4 regions of the Paenibacillus sp. CF095 genome follow, and region 4 is predicted to be linked to each of the others. Evidence: predicted binding sites of a transcription regulator. Region 4 holds the regulator's gene; each other region holds the start of a gene.
The links. Region 4 encodes Rex, which represses fermentation and respiration genes when NADH is low (regulators of the CRP and FNR family bind a similar motif). Its sites were predicted from a motif close to TTGTGAAATATTTCACAA; they were not measured.
Positions count from the first base shown of each region.

Region 1 (7,806 bases), on a different contig from region 4:
CGTGATGTACTCAGACGAAAGTGGTGCAGCAATTCCCGGCCTTGATATACGCCGAGCACCATATTGCTGTTCCCCACGTCTACAACTAGAATCAAAGAGGTTCACCCCTCTTTCTTTTCATTTAAATCCAGACTAATATCCAGGCTCTCAAAGGAATAGGTTAACCTGCCAACCGAAATTACATCCACACCACTCTCTGCAATACCACGAATGGTCTGGAGGGACACGTTACCGGATGCTTCAACCTTCACATGAGGAGCCTGTTCACGAATAAGCTCAACTGCTTCACGCATCCGCTCTGGATGCATGTTATCCAGCATAATGATATCTGCCCCGGCTTGCAAGGCTTCTCTCACCTGCTCTAGATTTTCAGTCTCCACTTCAATCGTCATCGTATGTGGGATAACGGTTCGCGCACGCTGTACCGCCTCGGTGATTCCGCCTGCACCCTTGATGTGGTTATCCTTAATCATAACGGCATCGTACAGTCCAAATCGATGATTCGCTCCGCCACCCACGCGCACTGCATATTTCTCAAGTAATCGGTGGCCAGGCGTTGTCTTACGTGTATCCACAAGCCTGGTCTCAAGACCATCCAGCACATCCACGTAGGCACGCGTACGCGTAGCTATTCCGGACATACGTTGCAGCAAGTTAAGTGCCAATCGTTCCCCCGTAAGCAGAGAATGTGTACTTCCCTCTACCTCGGCCAAAATCGTGCCATGGGTAACCTTGTCTCCGTCTGTTACCTTCGGTGTAAATACAAGATCAGGATCAACGACCTGAAATACAAGTTCAGCTACGGTCATGCCTGCAATAACACCATTGTCTTTGGCGTGTATAATGGCCTTGGATTGGTTGCCTGCTGGGATCGTCACACTTGTTGTAACGTCACCTGCACCAACATCTTCACGAAGCCAGTTTTTGATTGATTCGATAAGCCCTTCATTATATCCATTCAGTATCATGACATCAATTCCTCCACAATCGCTTGTTCTCGCTGCTGCAGACTATGCTTCTGCCACACGATATCATCACGCGCCGGGAAATCCTCACGATAGTGAGCCCCCCGACTCTCCTCGCGGTGTAATGCTCCGCTGGTAACTAACCAGGCACAGGTCAGAAGGTTGGCATACTCCAGCTCTTCCTTATGGGTGAGAGTCTGATCAAAAAATTGCAATTCCTGTTGCAGCTTGTCCATGGCCTTCTGCAGATCCTCACCATTCCGGCGCAAGCCTACCTGACGAACCATCATTTTCTGTAGTCGTAAACGTCTTTCGGATACCGGCTTTTGCTCTTCCGTGATCTTATTGATCTTGTTATTCATCTCTACAGATGAAGGCGCAGCCCCTCTTACTTGTAATAAACCAAGCGGAGGAAGAGATTGAATACGATCAACAATTCTCCGCCCAAATACAATCGCTTCTGATAAAGAGTTACTTGCCAGGCGATTAGCTCCGTGCACTCCTGTAGAAGACACCTCACCACAAGCAAATAACCGGGAGATGCTGCTCTCTCCACTAAGATCCGTTTTCACTCCACCCATCATGTAATGGGCAGCAGGTGCAACGGGAATCCAGTCCGTTGTCATGTCCAATCCATAACGCATACAAGTCTCATATATGGTAGGGAACCGATGCTTGATCATCTCTGGTTGTTCATGCGTAATGTCCAAGTACACAAAGGTACTGTTGGTGGACTCCATCTCACTAACAATCGCTCGTGCCACGATATCGCGTGGGGCCAGTTCAAGCTGGGCATGATAACGATCCATAAAGCGCTCGCCCTTCACATTGCGCAAATATGCCCCTTCGCCGCGTACGGCTTCTGACACAAGGAAACGCGGGGCCCCCGGGTAACAAAGAGAGGTGGGGTGGAATTGGATAAATTCCATGTCACGAACAATAGCCCCAGCCCGATAGGCCATGGCTACACCATCGGCAGTAGCTACATCCGGATTCGTCGTGTATCGGTACAGTTGTCCTGCCCCACCAGAGCAGAGCACAGTGGCCTGTGCCTTCACGAACACTTGCGATCCGTCATCCTTCTGAACCAGAGCGCCAATGCATTCCCCTCGATCTGTAATCAGGTCAATAACAAAATGCTCATCCCATACTTCAATTCCGGGATGTTCATTCACTTCGACCGCAAGCGCACGTACAATCTCATATCCTGTTGCATCTCCGTTGGCATGCAAAATACGGCGGTGGCTATGCGCACCTTCCTGCGTCAACGCCAACTCGCCGTTCTCCAGATCAAATAAAGTACCCAAACGAATCAGTTCCTTCACTCCGTCCGGACCCTCATTCACCAATGCCTCTACCGCTTCGGAGCGGCATAAGCCCGCTCCTGCTACAAGTGTATCCTGCAAGTGGTAAGCAGGTGAATCATCCTCAGCAATAACCGCAGCGATGCCCCCCTGCGCATATCTGGTGTTACTTTCAAGTAATGACTTCTTCGTGATCATTAACACACGTTGTTGTTCACTTGCCTTAATGGCAGTAAACAAACCAGCAATCCCTGAGCCTATAACCAGTACATCCGTCTCTACCATGGGTAGCGCAGACAGATCAAAATCAACTAAATATTGCGGTATCATGTTATTCACCTGTCTTGGAGCAAGAGTAGCGCATCCTACTTTACCAACAACATGCGCTCTAGTGATTCTCTGGCTTTGTCGGCAACGGCCGGTGGCACGTAGATTTGCGGCTTCATCGTTTCCAGGCATTTCACCAGTTTCTTCAAGTTGTTCACCTTCATGTTGGGACATACGAGGAACTTGGTAGCAAAGTGAAACTGTTTATCCGGACTATCCAGACGAAGCTGATATCCTGTACCATCTTCGGTACCTACGATAAATTCCTTCGCTGATGAATTTTTGCAATACTCCAGAATAGCTGTTGTGCTGCCTACAAAATCACCCATTTCTACAACCTCAGGGCGACACTCTGGATGGACAACAAACTCTGCATTCGGATGCTTGGCTCTCATCTCCACCACATCTTTGACTGTAAGCATATCGTGAGTGTTGCAATAACCTTCCCAGATAATCATTTTCTTGTCTGTATGCTGCTGCACATAATGTCCCAGGTTTTTATCCGGTACCCAGATAATTTCGTCGGAATCCACCGATTGAATAACCCGGACTGCGTTCGCCGATGTACAACAGATGTCAGTCTCTGCTTTGATCTCAGCCGAGGAATTGATATACGTAACCACCTTGGCATTAGGATGTTGTGCTTTCAATTTGCGTAGTCCATCCACATTCACCATATCTGCCATTGGGCAGCCCGCACGTTCGTCCGGGATAATAACTGTTTTATTTGGCGCAAGAATTTTAGCGCTTTCACCCATAAAATGAACACCACAGAAAACAATCACATCCGCATCTGTTTGTGCTGCCTTCTGGGCTAAAAGAAACGAATCTCCACGGAAGTCAGCAACCTCCTGTACTTCGTCACGTTGATAATAATGGGCAAGAATAATGGCATTACGTTCCTTCTTCAACTCCATAAGCCGCGCACGCAACTCGCGGTTCATCTCAGCCTTGCGCTCTAAAGCCAGAGCTTCCACCTGTGATCCTCTCCTTTATCGGGACAGCGTCATGCGCTGTTTCGTGGGCTAACCTAAGTCGTTATCTTCGCTTGAGAAACGAATCACAAGCGGTTTAACAACTAATTTACACAACGTTCACGACTCTGTCAATAAATGAAAAAGGCCCGGAACAGTGCTGTAACCACCTGTTTGCTAACTGGTTCGCCATCTAACTCCCGTTTATCTTTATCTATCCTCTTTTAAAATAATGGATAAAAAAAGAGAGCCCCGAGGGCTCTCTTGATTTTACCTGCTATCCTAGCCAGATGTATTATGCATTAAGACGTTGGCTTAGTTCCGCCATCATCCGGGTTATTGTTATTACCCTTTTCCAGATTCGGAGCTTCGTTTGGAATATCTCCGGCTGGTGGCTCAGGCGTTTCATCTTTACCTTGAATACGGACACGCACATCTCCGATGTTGTCGATGATTGGCTCTCCGCCTTCAGTTGGTGTGCCTTCACCATCATTGTCATTCTCTGCTTTTGGAGTCAAAGAACCTGTTTCGATCAATTGCTTGATCTGATCCATTTCCAAAGTCTCTACCTCAAGCAAAGTTTGAGCGATCAGGTGCATCTCTTTTGAATGTTTAACAAGCAAGTCTTTACACTTCTCATAACAGTCATTGATAAAGCGTTGCATTTCCTGATCAATCTCGTAAGCAATGGAATCCGAGTAATTCTGTTCATGACCGATATCCCGACCAAGGAATACCTGTCCTTGTGAACTTCCGAATTGCATAGGTCCCAATTTCTCACTCATACCGTATTCCATAACCATGCTGCGAACAATACCTGTCGCTTGCTGGAAGTCACTGTATGCACCAGTACCAATTTCTCCGATGAACAATTCTTCAGCTACACGACCCCCGAGAAGTCCGGTTACTTTATCCAGCAATTCCTGCTTGGTAACCAGCATACGGTCTTCTTTTGGCAACATGATTACATATCCACCCGCACGTCCGCGCGGAATAATGGTCACTTTATGTACCATATCAGCATGTTCGAGGAAGTATCCTACAATGGTATGACCTGCTTCGTGATAAGCAACGATTCGTTTCTCGCGATCACTGATGACACGGCTTTTCTTCTCCGTACCAACGATAACACGGTCAATCGCTTCGTCAACTTCCTTCATGGAAATATCTTTACGATTACGACGCGCTGCAAGCAATGCCGCTTCGTTCAAGAGATTCTCCAAATCCGCACCAGAGAAACCTGTTGTACGCTTCGCGATAATATCCATCTTCACATCTTTGGTCAGTGGTTTATTACGGGAATGTACTTTCAGGACAGCTTCACGACCTCTTACATCAGGGCGGTCAACCGTAATTTGACGGTCAAAACGTCCTGGACGCAGCAAGGCAGGGTCCAAAATATCTGCACGGTTCGTTGCAGCTACGATGATAATACCTTCGTTAGCTCCGAAACCGTCCATTTCAACGAGCAACTGGTTGAGTGTTTGCTCACGCTCATCGTGACCACCACCAAGACCAGCACCACGCTGACGTCCTACAGCATCAATCTCATCGATAAAGATGATACATGGCGCATTTTTCTTCGCATTTTCAAACAAATCACGTACACGTGATGCACCGACACCGACAAACATCTCAACGAAGTCGGAACCTGAAATACTGAAGAATGGTACACCCGCTTCACCGGCTACGGCACGAGCGAGCAACGTTTTACCGGTACCTGGAGGACCTACGAGCAATACGCCCTTAGGAATCCGTGCACCTACTGCTGCGAATTTACGAGGGTCCTTGAGGAAGTCTACAACCTCAACAAGTTCCTGTTTCTCTTCGTCAGCACCCGCAACATCTTCAAATGTAACCCGCTTCTTCTCTTCATTGTAGAGACGAGCACGGCTTTTACCAAAGTTCATTACTTTACCGCCGCCGCCTTGAGCCTGATTAAACAGGAAGAAGAACAGCAGGAACATAATGATCAAAGGAATAAAGGAAGTCAGCAACGTCAACCAGATGCTGTCACCTTTCATTGGCTCCTGATGATATTGGAAATTGTTAGTTTCACTTGCAGCTACAAGCTCACTAATTGCCTCATCCGTAGGAGGAATATACGTTGAGAAATTTTCTGATTTGGCGCCATCAGGTGCCTTCTTGTATTGACCGGTCACGAGATACGTTTGACCGTTGAATTGAACCGTCAATTCAGAGACATTGTTGGCTTTGATCGCTGCACGCAACTGATCATATCTAGGATTATCGGTGGCTTCGCCGCCATTGCTGACGAACTGGACTATCCCCACCACAACTAAAAAAAGAATCAAATAAAAACCAGAATTCCGGATGAACCGATTCATCCCCTACCTCCTCTCGAGACACTTTAATTATTTTAACATAGCCCGACATGGCTTCTCAACAGAAGCCAAGAACAGCTCAAGGCTTGGGTCGGGCAGGATATTAGCTACTATAGACTTCCGGCTTCAAAATCCCGATATAGGGCAGGTTCCGGTACTTCTCCGCAAAATCCAAACCGTAACCAACGATGAACGCGTCAGGAATGTCAAAGCCTGTGTAATGAGCTTCCAACTCAACTTTACGACCTGAAGGCTTGTCGAACAGCGTAACCACACGCACCGACTCGGCACCGCGGTTTTCTAGCAGTTCAATCAGATAGCTGAGTGTAAGTCCGCTGTCGATAATATCTTCGACAATCAGAACTTCCCGTCCTTCAACGGATACATCCAGATCCTTAATGATTTTGACAACACCTGATGACTTGGTGGAAGCGCCGTAACTGGATACCGCCATAAAATCCATTTCAACAGGTACCGTTATGTTTTTAACCAAATCAGCCATAAATATAAACGCACCCTTGAGCACACAAATGACCAAAGGATTGCGATTTGCATATTCGGCACTTAGTGTTGCGCCTAATTCCTTGACTTTACTCTGAATTTCTTCTTCACTGATCAATACTTCCTGAATGTCGTTCTGCAACTGTGCGAACCTCCTAAGTTATACTATGAAAGCCTTACCTGAACCATAACCACTACCCCTGAATCGCTGAATCGCCTACAGTCATGTACAGGATTGCGGAAGTGCCCTCCCTGACAGGAGCCACATTGGACCGTCGAACACCCGGTAACCAGATGATATGACCTGCTCCATCACATACCACAGGAATACGTGGACGGACAGATGGGGGGATTTTCTCATCGATGAAAATATTTTTCACCTTTTTGCTTCCGTTTAATCCCATCACTTTCATGGTATCTCCAGGTAACCGTGAACGCACAACCAGCGGCATAAGCAGTTGATCCGCATCAAACGCGGCTTGATCCGCCGATTCCGGTACATGATAGTCCTCGGGACTCACCGTCATCAACCGAATATGCCGGTTAATTGGGGTGAGTGAAAGCTCATAAGTTCCACTCCATTGCGCAAGACGATACTCGTAAGATTGATCCTGTACGTCCGTCCGTATGCCAAAAGAAATCAGATTATACTCCCGAGTGCAGGCGAGTGTCTGTCCTATATCCAGGCTCCAGGTCGTCACATGGGTCTCCATGACCTTGCGTCGAATGGTTTCTATACGGGTAAAGTCGACAAAATCACTGTCCAAAGGCAGATAATTCAATATTAGTTTAATCAACCTTCGTTGTAAAGCGACATGTAACTTCAAGAAGGAAGGCACCTCAAAGGTTTGCCTTCCGCCGTTCACCTGCACTAGACACCTGTATGTGTCATATGCACTCTGCTCCATGAAATCGTCTTCATCACCCACAATTTCGGCAAGCCGATTCAATGACGGCGTGAGTTGTCCATTATACTGCCCCAAAAAAGGAAGCACATCCAAGCGAATGGCATTACGCCGATATTTACGCAGGGCGTTGCTCTCATCATTGAAATACATAAAACCCTGGGTATTACAAGCTTCTACAAGGTCTGTCTTGTTTATACGAAGGCATGGACGAATAAGTTCCACATTTTTTTCTCGTCTTTTAAACTTCATCCCTGAGAGTCCCGACAAGCCGGTTCCACGAAGCAAATGAAGCATGACCGTCTCCGCCTGATCATCCGCATGATGTGCCAAAGCGATGCTTGCCGCATTATATTTGGAAGCCACTTCGTGCAAAAAGGCATATCGCTTGTTGCGAGCTGCTTCCTGCGGTCCTTGACCCGTCAGCTCCATATATGAAGGTACATCGGCCTTGGTCCATTCAAATGTAATACCAAGCTGCTGTG
Region 1 is NZ_FMZN01000010.1:45,100-52,905, reverse strand. It holds gene BLS69_RS30760 (type III pantothenate kinase) at 1-95, opposite strand, end outside; gene nadC (carboxylating nicotinate-nucleotide diphosphorylase) at 102-968, opposite strand; gene nadB (L-aspartate oxidase) at 965-2,599, opposite strand; gene nadA (quinolinate synthase NadA) at 2,635-3,573, opposite strand; gene ftsH (ATP-dependent zinc metalloprotease FtsH) at 3,873-5,918, opposite strand; gene hpt (hypoxanthine phosphoribosyltransferase) at 6,019-6,558, opposite strand; gene tilS (tRNA lysidine(34) synthetase TilS) at 6,611-7,806, opposite strand, start outside.
Region 1: nadA (quinolinate synthase NadA) is a predicted target of Rex. The motif match lies at 3,645-3,662, and genes of this name have one in related genera.

Region 2 (7,806 bases), on a different contig from region 4:
GCTATCGAAGTGACAGGCATGACAGAATTCCACGATCGTCCGATTGATCAACTGTCCGGTGGACAGCGTCAACGTGCCTGGATTGCCATGGCCCTTGCTCAAGAGACAGATATCCTTTTCCTGGACGAGCCTACAACGTTCCTGGATATGGCTCACCAGCTTGAAGTACTGCAACTGCTGGAGCAGCTGAATGCCACAGCTAACCGTACCATTGTTATGGTTGTACATGACTTGAATCATGCTTCCCGTTATGCACATCACATGATTGGTATCAAAAAAGGTAAAGCCATTGCTCATGGTTCACCTGTGGAAGTTATGAACTCGGATGTGCTTCGTGAAGTATTCAACATTGAAGCAGATATCGTGATTGATCCGCGTTCGGGTGTACCACTCTGCTTGCCTTACGCGCTTGCAGGTGAACGCCAACAAGCGAAGCCGCCGGAACAAATGGTCATGAACAGTGCGATGGTTCATGCTGGAGGACGGACAGAACCACGTGTTCAAGCGACAGGAAGTTAACGAAATGGGCCATATGTGGTCCTTACATTATAGAATGAAGCCGCTGTGCGCTATCGCACACGGCTCTTTTGCATTCAGGGGAATTTGCAACTCATGGGAGCAATGGGATATGGGCAGACCCGGGATTTGGTAATCGCATCGGATCAGGTCTATAATAATAGGACAGGCTGTGGGTTCATTGGTTATACCAACGTGCTCGCAACAGCCCAAACCAACATATGTCATGGGAGGAATCAGTCATGTCCGTATATTCATATCAGGCGGTAACCACCGCGAACCAAGAAGTCTCACTGGATCTGTATCAAGGTAAGGTATTGGTCATTGCTAATACAGCCAGCAAGTGTGGGCTGACCCCGCAATACGGTGAATTGCAGAAGCTCTATGATCGTTATCGCGATCAAGGCTTGGTTGTACTGGGTTTCCCTTGTAACCAGTTTGGAGGGCAGGAGCCAGGTACAAGTGAGGAAGCGGAATCATTTTGCCAGATTAACTATGGTGTGAATTTCCCGGTGTTTGCCAAGGTAGATGTGAATGGTGAGGACACTCATCCCCTGTTCCAATACCTGAAGGAGCAACAACCTGGCGTAGGTGAAACAAGCGACATCCAATGGAACTTCACCAAGTTCCTTGTTAACCGTGAAGGTGAAGTGGTAGGTCGTGTTGAACCAAAAGAATCTCCGGAGACAATGATTGCAGATATCGAGAAATTGCTCGGTTAATACATGAACGTTTGAGAAGCCTGTCCTTGCATGTGCAAGGATAGGCTTCTTTGATTATTTTATATAGAGTGGCTACATTCTCTTCACAGGTAGGGGTTGGCTTCAGGAGCAATTTGTGAGCGTTTACCAATTTAAAAATTAACACTGTAGCGGAAATGGAATGCATTTATGTTGTACAAGTAAAAGATGAATGTGGGAGAGAACTCTAACTTTATACGTCCATACTGAGTTCATACAGGGATCACGGAAGCCATTACATAGCATAAACCGACCCATATCCGGGGACAATGAAATCAATACAATGAAGGGAAGAAAGGCTTAAATACAGGGAAATAACCTCTTTCGACAAAATTTATTTGCACAACCTATTGCAATGTGAAAAAGATCACATTATAATGAGTGTATAAAGTGAAATAAATCACATACACAGTTTCGAATAAGAAGTGAAATATTTCACAACCGAAATAACGTTATATTCAAACTCATTTATATATTTCGAGGAGGAACTTTTAATGAAAATCGCAGTTATCGGATGTACACACGCAGGGACCGCAGCCATCGTAAATACCGCCAAATTGTACCCGGATGCTACCATCACCGTGTATGAGCGCAATGACAATATCTCCTTCCTATCTTGTGGCATTGCGCTCTACGTAGGTGGGGTTGTGAAAGACCCTGACGGTTTGTTCTATTCTTCGCCTAATCAACTGGCAGAGCTTGGTGTTGAGACAAAGATGCTTCATGAAGTTACAGCAGTTGATGCCAAGGGTCATACCCTTCGGGCTAAAAACCTGCAAACCGGGGAAGAATTTGAAGATACGTTTGATAAACTGATCGTGACAACGGGTTCATGGCCTGTCGTTCCGCAGCTTGAAGGCATCGAGATGGATAACATTTTACTTTGCAAAAACTACAATCATTCCAACACCATTATTGAAAAAGCCAAAGATGCCAAACGTGTTACCGTTGTAGGTGCGGGATATATCGGCGTTGAACTGGTGGAAGCTTTTCAAATGAACGGTAAAGAAGTTACCCTGATCGACAGTGTGGACCGGATTTTGAACAAATACCTGGACCCTGAGTTCACGGATGCGATCGAAGATACGTTGACTGGACGCGGCATCAAGCTGGCTCTTGGTCAAACGGTACAGAAGTTTACTGGTGAAAATGGCAAAGTGACTAAAGTGATCACGTCCAAAGGAGAGTTTGAAACCGATCTGGTTATTCTGTGCATTGGTTTCCGTCCAAATACAGAGCTGCTCAAAGGCCAAGTGGATATGCTGCCAAACGGCGCAATCATCGTGGATAAATATATGCAAACCAGTCAAAAAGACATCTTCGCTGCGGGTGACAGCTGTGCTATTCATTACAACCCAACAGGCAAAGCATCTTACATTCCGCTGGCAACCAACGCCGTACGGATGGGTACACTTGTAGCCCGCAACCTGGTTCGTCCTACGACACCATACATGGGTACACAAGGAACATCCGGTATCAAAATTTATGAGCAAAATATCGCAGGTACAGGAATGACGGAAATGTCTGCTGCTGACGAAGGTTTGATTGTGGAAGCTGTCTTACTGGAAGACAGCTACCGTCCGGAGTTCATGCCAACCGCTGAGAAACTGTTGCTTAAAGTGGTATATGAGCAGGCTACTCGTCGGATCGTTGGAGCACAGGTGATGTCTCAGGTTGATCTGACCCAATCGATTAATACGATCTCGGTCTGCATCCAAAACAACATGACCGTAGATGAGCTGGCCTTCATCGACTTTTTCTTCCAGCCACATTACAACAAACCATGGAACTTCCTGAACACGGCTGGTCTGCAAGCACTGCCACCGGTAGAAGTAAAAGAACCAGCAATGGTGTAAGCAAGCAGAATAGATGGTTGAACAGCGAGCATGATAAACGCCATACAAAGATAAGTCATGCTTGTCCGTAAATATGAGGTGTACACTAACTGCCAGGATTACGAAACAAGGCGGACGATTATAAAGGAAAAAGAAGACTGGCGAGTATATCGTCAGTCTTTTTTTTGGTTTTTTAGCTATAAAAGGCTTTACTATACTTTTGCTGACTTAACTATTTAAAGACGCTCTTAAAGCATATTTTTGAATAACATTGTGATAATTTACACAAAGTTTCACGTTGTACCAATATACAATTGAGATATGGCATTCAACACATAAACAATGAAATTCAGGTCGTTTTCCCAAACGATGAACAATGAAGGAGAGGATGAATGATATGGCAGCAAAAACACCTCTTGAGGTTGCACAATATACGGCGCAAACAGGTATGAAGAAGGCTCAATATCCGGTGTCTTCTGTACTGGTGCTTAGTTTTCTGGCAGGGGCTTTTATTGCGCTGGGTTTTCTACTGGATATTCGGGTAATTGCATCTGCTCCTGCTGAGTGGGGAAGTCTGGTTAATCTGATTGGTGCAGCAGTGTTCCCGGTGGGACTAATCTTGGTACTCATCGGTGGTGGCGAGTTGCTAACGGGAAATATGATGGCAGTTCCACTCGCGACGATTGCTCGAAAGTTATCCGTAGGTAATATGTTGAAAAATCTAACCTTAGTAACGATGGGTAACTTTGTTGGAGCTTTGTTTGTCGCATACGCGTTTGGACATGTGCTTGGTCTGACCGGAGAGGGTGTATATCTGGCGAAAGTGGTGGATATGGCTGGGCATAAGCTGCATGACGGCTTCCTGCAAGCTTTCATCTCTGGCATCGGCTGTAACTGGCTCGTGGCGTTGGCCGTGTGGTTATCTTATGCATCCGATACGATGAGTGGCAAGGTACTGGGCATTTGGTTTCCAACGATGGCATTTGTGGCGATTGGATTCCAGCACGTTGTGGCCAATATGTTTCTCATCCCGGCGGCAATCTTCGAAGGACATTATTCGTGGGGCCAATATGTGATGAATTTCATTCCGGTATGGCTCGGGAATCTGACTGGAGGTGCTCTGTTTGTAGCTGCAGCCTATTGGGTGGTGTACCTGCGCCAAGCTGAGCCGAAAGTGAAACCGGAGGTAGCAACGTCGATCGAAGCTGTGGAGACGGAAGTCAGAGCGATGTGGAGCAAGCAGGCGTAGCGGGGCATATATACACGTATGTATACACGCGAAATGGAACATTCATGTAGAAGTAAAGACGATTCTGGTCTTGCTCGGTTCATGGCGAATATGCTGTGATGGAGCAGGTAGGGATCGTTTTTTGGTAAGAGATCCTTGTGGATTTTAACCAAAATAAATTCGCCATGACAAGGTTCGGGGGAACGAAACCTGTTCATGGCGAATTTCGGGAGTGGTCCATGATATGGCATGAGGAGGAAGTGGGGAAACACTAGCCTAATGCCTTATTTTTAATTTACCCCTGAATTCTGAAGTTGAATCAAACTCAAAAACATTTTTTTGAAAATAATTTAAAGCCGCTATAGCGGCGAATATGAAGCAAAAACATACTGTTCTCTTTACGCGCTAACCTCGAAGAAGATATGATATAGGGATAGCTTTTAAAGAGGGGAGCCTTACGATGATCGATCAGGAGAATGGTATATTTGCGGCGGTGTGCCCGCTCGACTGTCCGGACACTTGTGGTCTGTTATTACATAAAGAGAACGGTAAAATTGTGAAGGTGGCAGGCAATCCGGATCATCCGATAACCAAGGGTGCCATCTGTAATAAAGTTAGGAATATGACTGAGCGGGTGTATCACCCCGAGCGTCTACAATATCCGATGAAACGTGTAGGAGCCAAAGGTGAGGGCAAGTTCGAACGAATCAGTTGGGATGAAGCGATTCGCGAGATTACGACCAAATTCACTGCATTGTCCGAAACCTACGGCCCGGAGAGCATCCTGCCCTACAGCTTTTACGGTAACATGGGTATTCTCGGCGTAGACGGCATGGATCGGCGTTTCTTCAATGCGCTTGGTGCGAGTGTACTGGAGCAGACGATCTGTAACTCCGCTGGAAATACCGGCTGGAAATATACGATGGGCGCCAACCGGGGTACGGTGCCGGAAGATACGGAGCATGCGGATCTCATCCTGGTATGGGGCGGTAATATCGTCAGTACGAATATGCATCAGGTCGTTTTAGCGGAGAAAGCCCGTAAGAAAGGCGCCAAGATCGTCGTAATCGACGTTCATCGCAATCGTACCGCACAGTGGGGCGACTGGTTTATTCCTTTGTATCCGGGCACGGATAGCGCACTGGCGCTGGGTTTGATGCATGTGCTGTTCGAACGGGGACTAACGGATGAAGCGTTTATGCAAAAGTATACGATAGGTCATGAGGCACTACGTGATCATGTCCGCAGTTACACCCCTGAACGTGTTGCACGCGTTACGGGCGTGCCGGAGGAAACCATTGTGAAGCTGGCCGAACTATACGGCAACGCACAGGCAGCCCATATTCACATCGGCAATGGCCTCCAGCACCATGATAATGGGGGAATGAACGTGCGTAGCGTTGCATGTCTGCCTGCCATCACAGGGCAATGGCTGAAGCAAGGTGGCGGTGCTGTTCGCACCAACAGCTACGCGAGCACGAATAGCGACGCGCTCGAACGTCCGGAACTGCGGCAGAATTCGGAGCCGCGAGTGGTGAACATGAACCGGATTGGTGAAGCGTTGCTGGAAGCAGAGCAGCCAATCCGGGCTATGATGGTTTACTGCAGCAATCCACTGGTGGTGGCACCGGATACCGAGCGGGTGGAGCGAGGTTTTGCACGGGAGGATCTGTTCACGGTTGTACATGATCTGTTCATGACGGATACGGCCAAATATGCAGATATCGTCTTGCCAGCCACATCTTCATTTGAAGCGACGGACCTGTACACCTCTTATTGGCATCAGTACGTTCATCTGCAAGAGCCGGTGATTGCACCGATTGGGGAGAGCAAGAGCAATGTGGAACTGTTCTCACTGCTTGGGCAGGCTATGGGGTACGATCCTGCAATCTTCGGAGAAACACCGGAACAGATGATTGTGGACGCACTTCAGGGCACAGGCAACCCCTACATGAATGGAGTCACGTTGGAGGGACTGAAGGAACACCGATTCGTGAAACTGGATATGTCGCCACATGCTGCGTTTCTGGATCAGCTACCCACACCTTCAGGCAAAATTGAATTATATTCGGAGACGATGGAACAGCGAGGTCTTCCGCCGCTCCCTACCTATAGCGCTCTGGTTGAAGGATATGATGGGGAGAATCCGGCTGGACCTGCCGATACGTATCCATTGATGTTCCTATCGCCGCCAAACCATAATTTCCTGAACTCCACCTTTGGTAATTCAGCCAAACATCAACGTTTGGAAAAGATGCCTCTATTGCAAATGCACCCCGAGGACGCTGCCCGCAGAAACGTGGAGGATGGAGATGCAGTGGTCGTATGGAATGATCGTGGGCGCATCGAACTTACCGCCAAGGTGAGTGAAGCTATGCTGCCGGGAACCGTCATCAGCCAAGGTTTATGGTGGGATGGTGATGGCAAGAAGCAGCGAGCCAATTCGCTCACGTCCAACAGATTGTCTGACATGGGTAACGGGGCGACCTTCTTCTCGGCCACTGTCGAAGTGAAGCGTCAATGAGTGTGCTTGCAGCATGATTTTTTTGAGGTAAGATGAACAAAGGATAAAACTTGAGCAGGATCTAAAGAGCAATACATGTGACACTTCATAAAACCTTCGCTCTGGCTGGTTATGGTTATGCCGTCAGGGCAAAGGTCTATTTTTTATGGTTATTTGTTTGTGCAGAGGTACTAAGGAGAATGAATTAACGATGATGAGATGGCTGGATAACTATCCAAAAGAAGTGAGAATATTTTTATTAGCAAGTCTGGTTAACGCAACAGGCAGTGCCTTGATGTGGCCGCTGACCACCATGTATGTGTTTGATGAGCTTGGACGAACGATGGCCAACGCGGGTTTTGTAATCCTCATTCAGTCCCTGGGTGGCATCTTCGGACAGTTGCTCGGAGGTTCGTTGTATCACCGGGTGGGCGTGAAGAAGCTGATCATTGGCTCACTGGCGCTTAATGCGTTAGGTTTGTTTGCGCTGCCGTGGATTAGCGCGTACTGGGTCGTATTTATATGTGCGATGGGTTGGATTGGTCTGTTCAGTTCATTGTCGCTGCCAGCGATTCAGGCCTTTATTGGCTTCAGGTTTGCGGAGCGACGCGGTGAATTATTCAATATTATCTATGTGGCGAACAATATCGGGGTGGCGATTGGTACGGCGCTGAGTGGTTTCCTGGCTGACTTTTCCTATCACCTCAGCTTTGTACTGAACGGAGTGACCTCAGCCGGATTTGCGATATTCTTCTGGTATTATCTGTCGCGAGTCGAACCGGATCAGGGGGAAGTGCATCTGACCAAACGCAAAACCGTTTCCGATGGGCCGGGCGTCTGGGCTCTGCTGGGCAATACCCGATTATATCTGTTTATGAGCTTGGGCGTGCTGTTCCTGTTATTCGGCAATTCCATCTGGAACACAGGTGTGTCCCCATATATCATTTCTGAGGGTATGGAAAAAAGAATGTACGGTCTGCTCTG
Region 2 is NZ_FMZN01000002.1:543,184-550,989, forward strand. It holds gene BLS69_RS21695 (ABC transporter ATP-binding protein) at 1-519, shown strand, start outside; gene BLS69_RS21700 (glutathione peroxidase) at 759-1,238, shown strand; gene BLS69_RS21705 (FAD-dependent oxidoreductase) at 1,751-3,112, shown strand; gene BLS69_RS21710 (formate/nitrite transporter family protein) at 3,489-4,340, shown strand; gene BLS69_RS21715 (molybdopterin-containing oxidoreductase family protein) at 4,780-6,843, shown strand; gene BLS69_RS21720 (MFS transporter) at 7,037-7,806, shown strand, end outside.
Region 2: BLS69_RS21710 (formate/nitrite transporter family protein) is a predicted target of Rex. The motif match lies at 3,363-3,380, and genes of this name have one in related genera.

Region 3 (7,806 bases), 570 kb from region 4:
AGGCGATCAGTTACAAGGTGGAGGATTATCTGCTCAAACCATTATCGGAAGAACAGCTTCGGACACTGCTGGATGCGATGGAATTGAAGCTTGGGAGCGCTGTGGATTCGCTTGCCCATGTCAGTGCCGTGCTGGATGAACAGGTGAAGCCGGAGGATATCGCAGAGGCCGTTAAGTTGTATTTGAAGCAGAATTACATGCATGAGATTACACTCCAGGACATGGCAGGACAGATGCATTTTAGTGTGGACTATCTGGGAAAGTGTTTTAAGAAAGTAACGGGCGAGACTCCGCTGAAATATATGACAGGTCTGCGGATTAATGAAGCGAAGCGTATGCTCGTCACGCACGAGAATATGGATATCAAGACCATTGGTGGAGCGGTAGGGTATAGTGATTCCCACTATTTCGGCCGGATTTTCAAAAACAAAACGGGCATGTACCCTAGCGAGTACCGACTGCAATTGCAGGAACGAAAAAAAGCCCTGTCCATGGATGATGAGAACCATGTTGACTTGAGCTGATTACTGGGCCAGAGCTTCTTCGGTTATTTTGCGAATATCAAACGGGGAGCGGATACCTTCATCGATCATGTCGGGGAGAATCTGTTCCAGGAAATACTGCACACAGTGGAGGTCGATATTTTTGATTTTGACCAACGCATAACGGTACATAACGATAAATTCTTTCTCCGTATTGCCACGTTGGAGCTCAGCAAAGGCTTCATATACTTGATCCATCTTGTCTGCGACTTCGAGAATCAGTCCTTCGACCGATTGGTCTTTGCCTTCACGCAGCTGTCTGCGGAAAATAGGCTGGAACTCTTCAGGAATATTTTCATTAATAAAATGTTCAACCATACCTTCTTCCACCTTCTGCAGCATCGAACGCAGCTCCAGTGAATAATGTTTGACTGGTGTTTTGATATCACCGATGAAGATTTCGCCATAATCATGACTGCTGGTAATTTCGTATAACTTCTTCCAATCGATTGTGGTTCCATGTTGCTCCTCAATATCTGCGAGCGTTTTGGCGTACTGTACGACTTTCCAGGAATGGGCGGATACGCTGTGTTCTTCGAATTTGAATTTGCCAGGTGTGCGAATAATACGTTCAAGATCATTCAGTGACCTGAAGTACGTATGGATTCCCATATAAGCGTTCATCCTTTGCTGGTTGAATATAAGTGTGAGTATCCATCGACTATACGCCAGTTATGTCAACTGTGGATTAACGCGTATAGCGACAAAAGTAAAATGAAGTTTTAATTCTCTATAGAAGGACGAGAGGGTGAAAGGGAAACGTACGAGAGGGTAGTAGCTTAACGACAAACAATAAAAAGCCACGATGTGTGATTGAACGTGAGTTCGGCATCCATCGTGGCTTCAGTGTGGAGATGTTGTGCTCTAGCGCTACATAAGTGCAGTTAAATCAAAAATTATGATTTTTTACGTACCGGAGAAGTATACCAGTACGCCATTCCAACAAAGAGGGCACCGCCGATGATATTACCAAGCGTTACCGGAATCATGTTATGGAACCAACCTGCCATCGTGATTGTATCCGGGTGGTTTGGCAGCAACCAGGATAAAGAGAGCAAAGTCATATTGGCAACACTGTGCTCATAACCACTTGCGATAAATGCGTACAGACACCACCAGATAAGAACAAGTTTGGCGATATCTTCTTTGGAGCGAGCTGCCATCCAGATCGCCAGACAGACGAGCCAGTTACACAGAATGCCTCGGAAGAACAACTCAGACACGGGCGCCGCCATCTTTTTGGCAGAGACGACAAACAGCAGATGTTCCGGTGTGGCCGTTTTGAACAGACCGCTACCGACAATGAGTAGACTTAATAGAATTGCGCCGAGCAGGTTACCAACAAAGACGAGCCCCCAGTTCTTCAGCGTTTCGTTCACTGTGGTTCGGCCAGCCAGCGTACTCATGGTGAAGAACATATTGTTACCTGTAAACAATTCCGATCCGGCAAAGATGACCAGCGTGAGGGCAAGTCCGAAGGACATGCCCATCAACATGGTTTGCAGTGGTGACTGTGCCGCAAGGAGCGGAGCACCAATACTGAAGATCAGAACGATGCCAAGCCCTACATAGGCACCAGCCATTAAGGCAGCAACCATATAACGTGGCAGGCTTGCGTTCATTTGATCCCGTTTTTTAACCGCAGCTTCAATAATTCCCTCAACACTTGGTGTATACATCACGGTTTCCCCCATTATTTTGCATCAATCTTTGAACGTTTCAATGGAGCTATATTTCAATCCAGACCTGGCCGTTCTCTACCTTCACCGGATACATCTGTACTTGACCGTTGTCCGGTGCTTGCACAAGACCGGTAGTCAGGTCGATTTTCCAATCATACAGCGGATCGTACAGATAATGCCCGGACACGATGCCTTCAGCCAGCGGTCCACCTTTAGGGTGGGGGTTGTGATTATCTGCAGCGAAGATGGTACCATCCGATGCACGAAAGACAGCAAGCTGATGATCCTTAATTTCAACTACTCTTCCGATTCGTGGCAGGAATTCTTCAACTACTCCGGCAGGGAAGTAGGTGCCTGATTGTTTTGTCGTCATCTTAAACCACTCCTTATCTATATTTAACATTCCGGCAGCATTAATCTTGCGAGCTTACTTATGGACGAGCCGATACTTCGATACCATGGAACATTTTGCTTTGGCCTTCTTTATTGCGAATCGCTTTTTGCCAAGGTTCTTCAACATGCTCAAGTGCAAATTCAATTCGTTGCATCAACGATTTGCGTTCCTCCAGGTTATCCACGACAACCGAACGAATATGCTCCAGACCCATGCGTTCCACCCACTCGGACGTCCGTTCCAGATAGTTACCTGTCTCGCGATAATATTGCATGATGGCTCCGCACAGTTCAATCAACTCGTCATCCGTTTTCACTTTGCATAAGGAATCAGCCAGTCTAGCTTTAATACCGCCGTTACCACCGATGAAGATTTCCCAGCCTCCGTCGTTACCAACGATACCGATATCTTTGGTACATGCCTCTGCACAGTTTCGCGGACAACCGTTGACAGCATATTTAAACTTGGCTGGCAGATCCAGACGTTCGAATTTTCGTTCAATGCGAGCGCCCATAGCCATGGAATCCTGTGTACCGAATCGGCAGAATTGGGAGCCGACACATGTTTTGACCGTACGCAGCGATTTGGCGTATGCATAACCTGAAGGCATATCCAGTTCAGCCCAGACTTTGGTCAGATCTTCTTTTTTGACACCAATCAAGTCGAGACGCTGACCGCCAGTCACTTTGACTGCTTTCACATCATATTTGACTGAAACGTCAGCGATACGTTTGAGGTCCGCTGGTGTAGTCACCCCGCCATACATCCGAGGTACAACCGTATACGTTCCATCCTTTTGAATATTTGCGTTCATCCGTTCGTTAACAAAACGGGATTCTTTCTCATCTTCGTGTGTGTCTGGTGCAATCATGCCAAGGTAGTAGTTGATCGCCGGACGACATTTGGAACAACCTTCAGGTTGACTCCAACCCAGTACATTCATGACCTCTTTGGTCGTTTGTAATCCTTTTGCACGAATCTCGGCTACAATCTCATCCCGTCCCATGGAAGTACATCCGCAGATGCCCTGTTTGGCTCCAGTACTGAAACTGTCACCAAGTACATATTGCAGAATCTGTTCCACAACTGGTTTACACCCACCACAAGAGCGGGTTGCACCGGTACAAGCTTTGATTTCATCTACAGTGGTAAGGCCCTGGTTTGTAATGACATCAACAATGGTTCCTTTGGTTACCCCGTTACATCCACAGACGATCTCGTCCTCGGGCATCGTTTCAACAGAGGTTGCTTTCTTATGACCGCCGCAGCCTGTACCCATGAGTGAGCCATACAATTCTTCGGTCATTTCGGTTTGATTTTTAATCAGTTTCTGCAATTCGGCAGAATCCGTAATGTCACCGAAGAGAACAGCGCCGACCATTTTATTATCACGAAGCAGAATTTTTTTGTAAGTCCGTTTCCAGTCATCTTTGTGCGAAATGACGGTGTGCTCTGGGCTGTCGATGAATTCACCAGTTGAAAACACGTCCACACCCGAAATTTTCAATTTCGTGGATACTACGGAACCTTCATACGGAGCCGTTTCAACCCCGCAGATATGTTTCGCCAGAATCATACCTTGCTCGAACAATGGGGCAACGAGGCCGTAACATACCCCGCGGTGCTCTGTACATTCCCCGACCGAGTACACATTCTCAAGTGAAGTCTGCATATAGTCATTCACGACAATACCCCGGTTCACTTCCATACCGCTTTCGCGGGCTACAGCCGTATTGGGTTTGATGCCTACAGCCATGACCACAAAATCAACATTCAGAACCGTATCATCTGCAAAACGTATCCCTTCAACGCGTTCGCCGCCCAGCAGTTCGGAAGTCTGCGCACCCATCTTGAACCGGATACCCTGACGTTCGAGTTCTGCTTTCAACATGGCTGAAGCTTGTGGATCAAGCTGACGCTCCATCAGATCCTGCATCAAGTGCACTACGGTAACTTCCATGCCAAGTTGTACCAAACCTTTGGCAGCTTCAAGGCCTAGCAGTCCGCCCCCGATAACGGCCGCTCTTTTGTACTGTTTAGCGGCATCGAGCATGACATTGCAATCGGCGATATCACGGAAACCGACAACACCTTCTTTGTCATGTCCAGGTACTGGGAGAATAAAGGAATTGGAGCCAGTCGCAATGATGATTTTGTCATAAGGAACGCGAGTTCCATCTTCAGTCACAACTTCATGGGTATCCGAATCAATTCGGGTTACGGTTGTTCCTGTATGGAGGGTAATACCATAATCCTGATACCAGTGGAGATCATTCAGTACGATGTCATCCAGTGTTTTGCTTCCTTCCAATACATAGGACAACATAATGCGGTTGTAGTTAGGGTAGGGCTCTGTGCCAAAAACAGTAATATCAAATCGCGTAGTTAATTTTAAAATTTGCTCAACGGTACTGATTCCTGCCATTCCGTTACCTATGATAACGAGTTTCTCTTTTTTTCCGTTCATGTGTGTATGCCTCCTTGGATAGACGCTGTACATTACCAACAATTTTAGTGGTTTATATTTGAAATTATACAAGTAGTTGACGACAGTTTATGTGATTTAATTCACTAATAAAGATAGAAGAGTCATAAATATAATAGTGTGAGCCCCATCACAGAAATTTATATTTATTTTCATACAAATAAGAAATGCGAACTATTGTTCTTATTTTGTTTTCGTTGTAAAATCGGAACTGGGCCGTATTGTTCCCGATTTCTTCGAAAGGACGTTTTTGCATCATGATGGGAAGATCCCACCTTATTATCGGGACAGGCGTGTCACTTTCTGTTCTGCAGTTGGCCGGTATGCCAGTGACAGCGCCGGCAGTTACGGTTGCACTGATTGGTTCGTTATTGCCTGACATTGATGAGCCAAATTCGCTGCTGGTATCCAGAGCCTTGCCTAACAGTCTGATCAGGTTGTTACAGACGATTCTGTTGCCCACAGCTGTATTTGTGTACTTCTATGTTCATGCTAAACCATGGAACCTGTTGCTTGCGATCCTCATTGCGCTCGTGTCATTCCTGCCTTCGCGGTCGCTTCGCAAAGTGTTGATGTTTGCGATTGGACTCGGGCTGGTGTTCTACGGTCACGCATTTGCCCCGTGGAATCTGATTGCAGGTAGCCTGCTTATGCTGTGCACCACGCTAACTCATAGGGGATTGACGCATACCTTATATGGAACTGCAATATGGGCCGGCTTACTTTACAGCACGACCCAGCAGCAGGGACCGGAGATCTGGGTAGCGGGAGGCACGGCATATGCGATGCATCTGTTGGCCGATTCACTAACCAATCGGGGGATTCGTCCGTTACCACCGCTCAAGTGGCGCATACGGGTGAATCTGATGAGTACAGGGACCAAGCGTGGGGCCGTTGTAGAGAATGTCTGCATTGTGCTTACCCTTATTTTGGCCTGGATTGCATTCTCGCCGCTATTTCTGTAATGACCAAATACCAGTCCTGTCTAAGGACTGGTATTTCATTTTTTTGTTCTTTTACCTGTAAGCCATGAGAGGATTATGGGGGTCAACTCGTTGTTGGCGTGCTTGATAAACCGTCAAGATCAGAAGAGCCAAATGCAAATAAAACAACAAGAATAAGCACAATTAATAGCTCGGCAAATCCGATTCCGTCAAACTCGGACATGACATCCACCTCATTTCTTGGCCACTAAGAATTAATTCTCTGTTGAAATGCCTGTATAACATCATTAAGCGTCATATCGCCGCCAGTTTCATCCAGGAATTGTACCAGTTTGTCTGAATTGGAGGGTGTGACCTTTTGAAGTGTTTTATATTGACCAACCAATTCTACAACCAATGTAGCCTCACGAAACAACGTGACAGCATCCACTCTCAACTTTCCGCTCACCAATAGCGCTGCTACAATCAGTTCGAGATTTTTCCCTTTAAGGCTTCCATTAAGGAGGGTATTAGCAGCATTTGGTTTTTTGTTAGAACCTTTATTTGATTTTCCGTTCCTTCCCACTGCCATAACAGGTCCCCCACTGGTTGGTGTTTAATTCATCTTCCGTTATTGTATCTTATGTGTAATTCCCTATAATGTTCGGCCTATTAATCTATGTGTCCAATTCATATAGTTGTGGATATAAAAAAGAGACCTCCCGAATAGTTAGGAGGTCTCTTGTCAACTGTTACGCGTTATTAATAATGGTATTCATTGTTGTCCGATCCAGACCTTTGACCAGTTTCACGATCAGTTCTTTGGCCGCATCGTAGTCATCCGTATGAATAATGGAAGACGAGGTGTGGATATAACGAGCGCAGATACCAATAACTGTTGATGGTACACCAATTCCACTCAGGTGTACTTGACCTGCATCGGTACCACCTGGTGAGATGAAATACTGCATTTTGATCTGATTGGATGAAGCCGTATCTTGAACATATTCCACCATTCCACGATGGGTGAACATACCCGGGTCAAAAATACGAAGCAATGCGCCTTCTCCGATATGTCCAAATGACTGTTTGTCACCTGTCATATCATTCGCCGCGCTACAGTCAAGTGCAAAGAAGATATCAGGCTGAATCAGATTGGCCGCCGTACGTGCACCGCGAAGCCCCAGTTCTTCCTGAACCGTTGCACCAGCGTAAAGCGTGTTAGGCAGTTTTTCCTTGTGCAACGCTTCAACCAGTTCAAGTGCAAGTCCTACGCCGTAACGATTATCCCATGCTTTGGCCATGATTTTTTTCGGGTTCGCCATCGGCGTGAATTCACAGATTGGCACGATCTGCATCCCTGGATGAATGCCCCAGGATTCTGCTTCCGCACGGTTGTCTGCCCCAATATCGAGATACATGGAATTCAGATCAACAGGTTTGTTCCGCTGGGACTCGTCCAGCAAGTGTGTAGGTGTAGAACCTACAACTCCGGTAATGCGACGATCCGGTGTGATGATTTCCAATCGCTGAGACAGTACAGCCTGACTCCACCATCCACCCAGTGGACGGAATTTGACCATACCCGTTTCCGTAATGCCTGTAGTCATGAAACCAACTTCGTCAAAGTGTCCGGCTACCATAACTTTAGGACCGGATTCCTCCCCGCGTAATACACCAAATAGACTCCCCAGGCGATCCTGGACGAACTCATCGGTATAAGCGGAAAGCTTATCTTTCATCCAGCCGCGAAGCTCACGTTCAAAACCGGATGCGGAAG
Region 3 is NZ_FMZN01000001.1:485,024-492,829, forward strand. It holds gene BLS69_RS02090 (response regulator transcription factor) at 1-524, shown strand, start outside; gene BLS69_RS02095 (YfbR-like 5'-deoxynucleotidase) at 525-1,154, opposite strand; gene BLS69_RS02100 (formate/nitrite transporter family protein) at 1,439-2,221, opposite strand; gene nirD (nitrite reductase small subunit NirD) at 2,271-2,597, opposite strand; gene nirB (nitrite reductase large subunit NirB) at 2,656-5,085, opposite strand; gene BLS69_RS02115 (metal-dependent hydrolase) at 5,361-6,068, shown strand; gene BLS69_RS02120 (hypothetical protein) at 6,295-6,618, opposite strand; gene BLS69_RS02125 (M42 family metallopeptidase) at 6,779-7,806, opposite strand, start outside.
Region 3: nirB (nitrite reductase large subunit NirB) is a predicted target of Rex. The motif match lies at 5,175-5,192, and genes of this name have one in related genera.

Region 4 (7,806 bases):
CAAATTATTTACGGATGTGAAAGCCGCGCATCAGCTGCTGCCAGCCTATGAGAGTCTTGTGATCGATGAGGCACATCATTTGGAGGATGTCGCTGGTAAACATCTTGGAATGCATATGAAATATTTCACCTTGGTTCATACACTGACCCGCCTGTTTAAAGACAGTCGTAATGGTCAGCTGCCTATGCTTCGTTCCCAGTTATCCGGGCATGAAAATTCGGTTCAATGGGGCTCCATGGTGGATCAGATGTTCCCGCTGGCTGTTGAGGTCAAGGAACTGTGGGATCGTATGAGCGATGCCTTGTTCGGTTTGTTGCCTGAACGAAGTGATGCTTCACCGGGAGAGACGGGGCAATTTTCACTGCGTCTGAAAGCTTCTCAGAAACCTGCAAAATGGCAGGAGTTGCAGGATCTGGAGAACCAGATCTATGTGACTCTGGGCGATTTGGTTCGCAAAGGGGACAAATTGCTGCTTGAGGTGAAAGAGGATCAGGATGATTATCAATCGGATAGTCTGATCACGGACATTACAGGATTGCTGAAAGATCTGACCACATTGAAGGAGAATCTACGTTTCTTCATGCGTATGGATGATGCCAAAACGGTGTACTGGATGGAAGCCAGTGGTCAGTTCCGAAGTAAATCTCTTCAGCTGTATGCTGTACCTGTAGATGTCAGTGCACAACTTAAGGATTTATTTTTTGATAAAAAGAAAAGTGTTGTACTTACATCGGCTACGCTTTCGGTAGATAAGTCATTCCAGTTCATGATTGAACAACTTGGCTTGCAGGAAGCTTCCGAGAATAATCGGTTGTTAACTTCGATGCTGCCATCACCTTTCAACTATCGCGATCAGGCACTTCTGGTGATTCCGCGTGATTTCCCGAGTGTGAAGGGCAGTGTGGGTGATGCGCACTTTGTTAATATGCTGGTGCGATCACTCGCAGAGACGGCAATTGCCACGCGTGGACGCATGATGGTTCTGTTTACTTCATACAAGATGTTGCGACAGGTCTATGATCCGCTGAAGGAAGCACTGTCTGGTAACGACATCTCGTTGCTTGGGCAAGGCGTTGACAGTGGAAGCCGCTCCAAGCTGACTCGCAGGTTCCAAGATGCCAAAGCTACGGTACTTCTGGGTACAAGCAGCTTCTGGGAGGGTGTAGATATCCCGGGAGAGGCGCTAACCTGTCTCGCTATTGTGCGACTGCCTTTCCAGCCACCGAATCATCCGTTGGTGGAAGCCAAGAGTGAGCTGCTTCAGGAACAGAAGAAAAATCCGTTCATGAAACTGTCCGTGCCGCAAGCGGTCATTCGTTTCAAGCAGGGATTTGGCCGGTTGGTGCGTACAGCGAAGGACAGAGGAATTGTCATTGTTTATGATACACGGGTGATTGAAGCGTACTATGGTAAATTCTTTTTATATTCTTTACCTGGTCCCAAAATGGAACACATGCTCACGGAGCAGATGGTTCCACGAATTACCGAGTGGTTGGAAAAACCTGCTAATGAACAAAAATAATGGTTGTTTTGTTCGTTATATCATTGCATGACACTATCGTTTGGCGTTAAACTTTATTAGATATTTCCGTATCCGATTAAAGCAGTTGCACGTAAGAACTTATAACCTAAATTACAAGGAGCATTCTGTATAAAATGTCACGTTTATCTTTGAGTTTATACAGGATGCTCATCTTTTCATCTATTATTTTATCGTGGCCTTGGTAAGGGGGAGCAAGAATGAAATCGGATAAAATTTCGGAAGCGGTGGTACGCCGTCTGCCTGTATACTTGCGTTATTTGAACGAGTTGCATCAGCGTGAGGTGGCTACTGTTTCTTCTCAAGAGCTTGGACAGAGGCTGGATCTGAATCCGGCCCAAATTCGTAAAGACCTGGCTTACTTCGGTGATTTTGGTCGTAAAGGGATCGGGTATGATGTATCTTATTTGATTGAGAAAATTCGTCACATTCTCAAAATCGATCAGCAAATTAATGTAGCTCTGGTAGGCGCGGGTAATCTCGGTCAAGCCTTGTCCAACTACAACGCATATCTGAAAGACAACATGAAGATTGTTGCTGTATTTGATGCATATGGACCGAAAATTGGTAGCCAAATCAACAGTTTGACGGTAAAACCAATGAATGAATTGACGGAAGCGGTTAAAACGGAAAACATCCGCATCGGTATTATCACGGTTCCGGATACGGAAGCCCAAAATGTTGCGGATCAGCTTATTGAATCAGGAATTGAAGCGATCCTTAATTTTGCACCAACAATTCTAAAAACACCGCCGCATATCCGCATTCACCATGCTGACTTTACAACGGATCTGCTTAGTTTGGCCTATTACTTGGAGACTGGAAAGGACGACGAGGAAGATGACAACAAATAGATGGGTAATTCACAACGGCAAATTTGCCGTTAATGAAGGCGGCACAACATGGAACGTGGTTCAAGGATACATGGTTGTCGAGGATGACAAGATTGTGCATATTGGTGAGACATTGCCGGATGGAGACAAAAATTGTACCAAAGTGGATGGAAAAGGACTGTTCTTCCTGCCGGGTCTGATCAATACGCATGGTCATGCAGCAATGTCGTTGCTCAGAGGGCACGGAGACGATCTTGCGTTGCAAGTATGGTTGCAGGAAAAAATGTGGCCGATGGAAGCGAAAATGACTTCAGAAGATGTATATTGGGGAACTTCCCTATCGGTGCTTGAAATGTTGAAAGGCGGAACTACAGCTTTCCTGGACATGTACGATCACATGGATCAAGTTGCCAAAGTTGTGGAGCAATCAGGCGTTAGAGCAGCACTGGCACGTGGTGTAATCGGGCTGTGCTCGGAAGAAGAGCAACTGCGGAAGCTGGAGGAGTCGGCAGCGTTTGCACGTGAGTGGAATGGACAGGCAGATGGTCGCATTACAACCGTAATCTCGCCACATGCACCATATACATGCCCTCCTGACTACATAGAGAAGCTTGTGCAGGTTGCGAACGACCTGAACCTTCCTCTCCATACACATATGTCTGAAACGCTTCGTGAAGTGGAGCAGAACGTGGCTGATTATGGACTGCGTCCTGTGGCACATCTGGAGAAACTGGGCTTTTTCTCCCGTCCATCCCTGGTTGCACATGCGGTGCATCTGAATGACGAAGAGATTGAAATTTTGGCCCGTCATGATGTGGCTGTATCCCATAACCCGGGAAGTAACCTGAAACTCGCTTCCGGTGTTGCGCGGGTTCCTGCGTTACTGAAAGCAGGAGTTACCGTGTCACTCGGAACAGACGGACCGGCAAGCAACAACAACCTGGATATGTTCGAGGAAATGAGACTGGCTGCATTGATCCACAAAGGTGTATCTGGTGACCCGACGGCAGTGCCAGCAGGCGAAGCGTTACTCCTCGGAACGTCATACGGTGCCAAATCCATCTTCTTGAACAATACCGGAGCACTCCAGGTTGGCATGAAGGCTGATTTTATCGCTTTGGACATTGAACAGGCACATTTCTATCCACATACAGACCTGATCTCGCATACCATCTACTCGGCTTCTGCCAAAGATGTAGAGCACGTATGGGTGGATGGGAAACAAGTGGTGAAACACGGCGAATGTCTGACGCTGGATGAAGAGCGCATTTTGCGTGAGTCTCAATTGGCATTTGATGGTCTGCTTGCTCGTTAATTGCAGGACAGAGCATCATAGGGAAAGGAAGTTCGGCTTTTGAAGAAAAAAAAGAAGTGGATATGGATTTCGCTGCTTGCACTGGTTCTGATTCTGTTTGGACTTCAGCGTTATTACGTCTATGTCACACAGGACCAACGTAAGGAAGAAGCGCTCGCCATACAAGCAGCACAGAAGCAACTGGGCATTACATCCTATGATGAATTGCGCAAGTACATCTGGGGAGACAAAGAAGGCTCTGACAACATCTACTGGACACTGATCGGTAAAAATAAGGATAACCAGGATGTTATGGTCTGGGTTAAATTCGATGCAAACAATCAACCGGCTAAGGGTGCAAACGCTGTACACAGTGAGCTGCTGCAGAATGGCATGTCCGAAGCGCAGATCCGCAATCGCTTCAGTTCTGAAGTTCCTGCCGGCGAGATTAAGCGAATCATGCCCGGAGTTGTGAATGGAATATATGTGTGGCAAGTGTATTATAAAGACGGTACGCATAACCACTATCGCTTTTATCGTTTTAGCAACGGAGAACAGGTGGACCTGGTCTACACACTCCCGAACAGCTAGAACAAATAGAGTGACATAACTAGAGAATTAGAGAAATGAAAGAACCGGCAGACGGAAATCCGACTGAACCGGTTCTTTGTGTTGTCTGTAAACATTTTTGATTTAAATAGTTAAAATTAATAATTTATTCATATTTTCGCCTTCGAAAATGTATATACGATGTGATATACTCAGATATGTACTCAAAGTTACATTCAAAAACAAATAATCCTGTCGAAATTCTCGCAGGAGTCAATGTGCACATATTCGTATATACCAATAAGCCAGTAGGTTAGGCCAAAATCTGGGAGGGGTAATTCACTTGAAGCTAAAAGTATTGCCTATTGCTTTAACTGCCGTCATTTCAGCCGTTGTGTTGTTTGGAGGTTGGTTTGTATATCGTCAGGTGGCCGTGCAGAATCCGATTGAAAAGATGGTTACCCAGTACGATGGAGTCAATGACGTTCAATTAACTATTAACCGCAATGACGTACAATTGAAACTGGATCTGCAACCTGATGTTGATTTGGGCAGACTGGTACAATATATTCACAAAGAAGGACAGACGTTAATTGGAACACGTTCACTAAAGTTGGATGTTGTGGATCATTCCAGTGAAGCACTGGAAAGTTGGTGGGGTGATGCGATGTTTACCGTAGCTCAGGCGATGGAGAACAAGCAATACACCGAGATTACACCAACGTTGTCAAAGATGGCGACGAATGGAATTAAGGTAAATACAGCGATGGATGACAACAATGTATATGTCAGTCTCAGAGACGGAGATGCCAGCAAGTTTATTATTCTGCCGCGTGTGCCCGGTCAGATAGGAGTGTGGCCTAATGCCTAAGTGGACAAAAGAAGTTGCCATCGGATTTTTTCCCGTATTGATTATTTTTCTTGCTTTTACTGGTGTTAATATTGTTCCGATTCTGATTGCAGCGGTGTTTGTCGGAGCTTTGCTGTTCATGATGCAAATGCGTGGCGGAATTACAGTAGGCGCTGCACAGGAACGTAAACGGAAGAAAAAAGGACCTTCCAAGCTTACTTTTGAAGAAATTGGCGGACAGGACAGTGCCAAGCAGGAATTGCGTGAAGCGCTTGACTTTCTCATCAAACATGAAGAAATTCGGAAGTTCGGGATTCGTCCGTTAAAAGGGATCTTGCTGACGGGCCCTCCAGGGACAGGGAAAACGTTGATGGCCAAGGCTGCTGCCCATTACACCGATTCTGTTTTTGTAGCAGCATCGGGTAGTGAGTTCGTGGAAATGTATGTTGGTGTGGGTGCCAGCAGAATTCGGGATTTGTTCAAGGACGCAAGAACCCGTGCCACCAAGGAAAATAAGGAAAACGCTATTATCTTTATCGATGAAATTGATGTCATTGGGGGTAAACGTGAAGGTGGTCAACAGCGTGAATATGATCAGACCTTGAATCAACTCCTGACTGAAATGGATGGAATCTATTCTTCTGATACGCCAAGAATCCTTGTTATCGCTGCAACAAACCGCAAAGAGATGCTGGATAGCGCCCTGACGCGACCGGGACGTTTTGACCGCCACATTCAAGTGGACTTGCCTGACAAAAAGGGCAGAAAGCATATTCTGGAACTGCATGCGGTGAATAAACCTCTGATGAAGGAAGTTAATCTGGAGAAAACAGCTGAAGAATCGTATGGTTTCTCCGGTGCACAGCTCGAAAGTGTGATGAACGAAGCAGCAATATACGCCATGCGGGACGGGCTGTTGAACATCGAACAGCGGCACTTGTCCCTAGCTATTGATAAAGTCATGATGGGTGAGAAGACAGACCGTGAGTCCAGTGTGGAAGAGAAGAAAAGGGTCGCCATTCATGAATTGGGACATGCCATTATGGCAGAACTTGTTCGTCCAGGCAGTGTTAGTCAGGTGGCACTTAGTCCGCGTGGACAGGCGCTGGGATATGTACGTCATAACCCGCAACAGGAACAGTTCCTCTATACGAAGCGCTTCCTGGAAGAGCAGATTATGATTGCACTCGGAGGAGCAGCTGCGGAGGAAATGTACTACGGTGGTCGTTCCACAGGGTCACGCAATGACTTTGATCAGGCAACCAATGTGGTACAGACCATGATGGCTTCGGGGTTGACTTCACTTGGGATTGTGAACATGGATATGGTCACAACCGAGGAACTGATGCGAGAGAATAAATTAATTCTGCAAGAACTGATGGAACAGACAAAGCGGTTGCTTGAAGAACAACGGACAATTTTCGACAATTCACTCGACATCTTGATTCGTGAGGAAGTTTTGTCTGGCGAACAATTTCGTTGTCAATTTCGTGACAGTGCCCTTCTACCAGCATAATTTATTTATGCTGGTTATTTTTTTTTACATTTCACTCGTGCTAAGATATTATTATATGTTGGGTCGAAATTTGTAATTTTCGGCGAACAGGGTACAATAGAGAAATAGAGAACCGAAAGGATGGAGCAGAACCATGTTTTTCAAAAAAATAGGAGTTGTCGGCGGCGGTACGATGGGGCAAGGTATTTCCCAGATGCTCGCAGCCAAAGGACTTGATGTGCTTCTCGTGGAGCATACAACACAAAAGCTGGATCATGCATATGACATGATCGAAACCAATCTGGATAAACAACTGGAGAAATGGGCGATTACAAAAGCGGAGAAGAAGTTGATTCTTTCCCGCATTACCAAGGTAGCTCATTTAGCTGAACTTGGAACTTGCGACATGGTCATTGAGACGATTTCAGAAGATCTGGATGCGAAAAAAGCAGTATTCAGCCAACTGGACCAAGTTTGTCCAAGCAATGTCATTCTGGCAAGTAATACATCCACGCTGAGTTTGACCGAGCTTGCAAGCTCGACCAAATACCCAGAGCGTGTTATTGGTATGCACTTTATTCACCCGGTATCCCGGGTTGATCTTGTAGAGATTATTCGTGGACTGAAAACTTCGGATACAACTTTCGAAGAGACCAGACGTTTTGTTGAAGAAGTAGCGGACAAAAAAGGAGTCATGATCTATGAATCCCCTGGATTCGTAACTTCCCGTTTGATCTGCCTGTTGATTAACGAAGCGTTGCATGTATTGCAAGAAGGTGTTGCATCTGCTGAAGATATCGATGATGCAATGCGTATCGGATACAACTTCCAACATGGACCACTCGAAATGGCTGACCGTTTCGGATTGGATTCTGTTGAAGCTGCGCTCGAAAGAATGTTCCGTGAATTCGGAGAATTGAAATATCGTCCTTCCACGGTCCTGAAGAAAATGGTGCGTGCAGGACACCTGGGTGTCAAAACAGGCGAAGGATTCTTCAAGTACGACAAGGATGGTGACCGACTGTGAAAGTACTCGTAATTAATGCGGGGAGTTCCTCGCTCAAATATCAACTGTATAATATGACTGACGAATCTGTCCTGGCTAAAGGTCTGGTAGAGCGGATCGGAATGGATTCCTCCATTCTGACGCACAAACCAACAGGCCGTGAGGATGTTACAGAAGTTAGTGAAATTCTGGAACATACAACAGCGATCCGTAAAGTCATTGATATTTTGACTCACAAA
Region 4 is NZ_FMZN01000001.1:1,056,014-1,063,819, forward strand. It holds gene dinG (ATP-dependent DNA helicase DinG) at 1-1,522, shown strand, start outside; gene BLS69_RS04760 (redox-sensing transcriptional repressor Rex) at 1,741-2,394, shown strand; gene BLS69_RS04765 (amidohydrolase) at 2,381-3,688, shown strand; gene BLS69_RS04770 (cell wall elongation regulator TseB-like domain-containing protein) at 3,728-4,258, shown strand; gene BLS69_RS04775 (hypothetical protein) at 4,560-5,087, shown strand; gene BLS69_RS04780 (AAA family ATPase) at 5,080-6,582, shown strand; gene BLS69_RS04785 (3-hydroxyacyl-CoA dehydrogenase family protein) at 6,716-7,588, shown strand; gene BLS69_RS04790 (acetate/propionate family kinase) at 7,585-7,806, shown strand, end outside.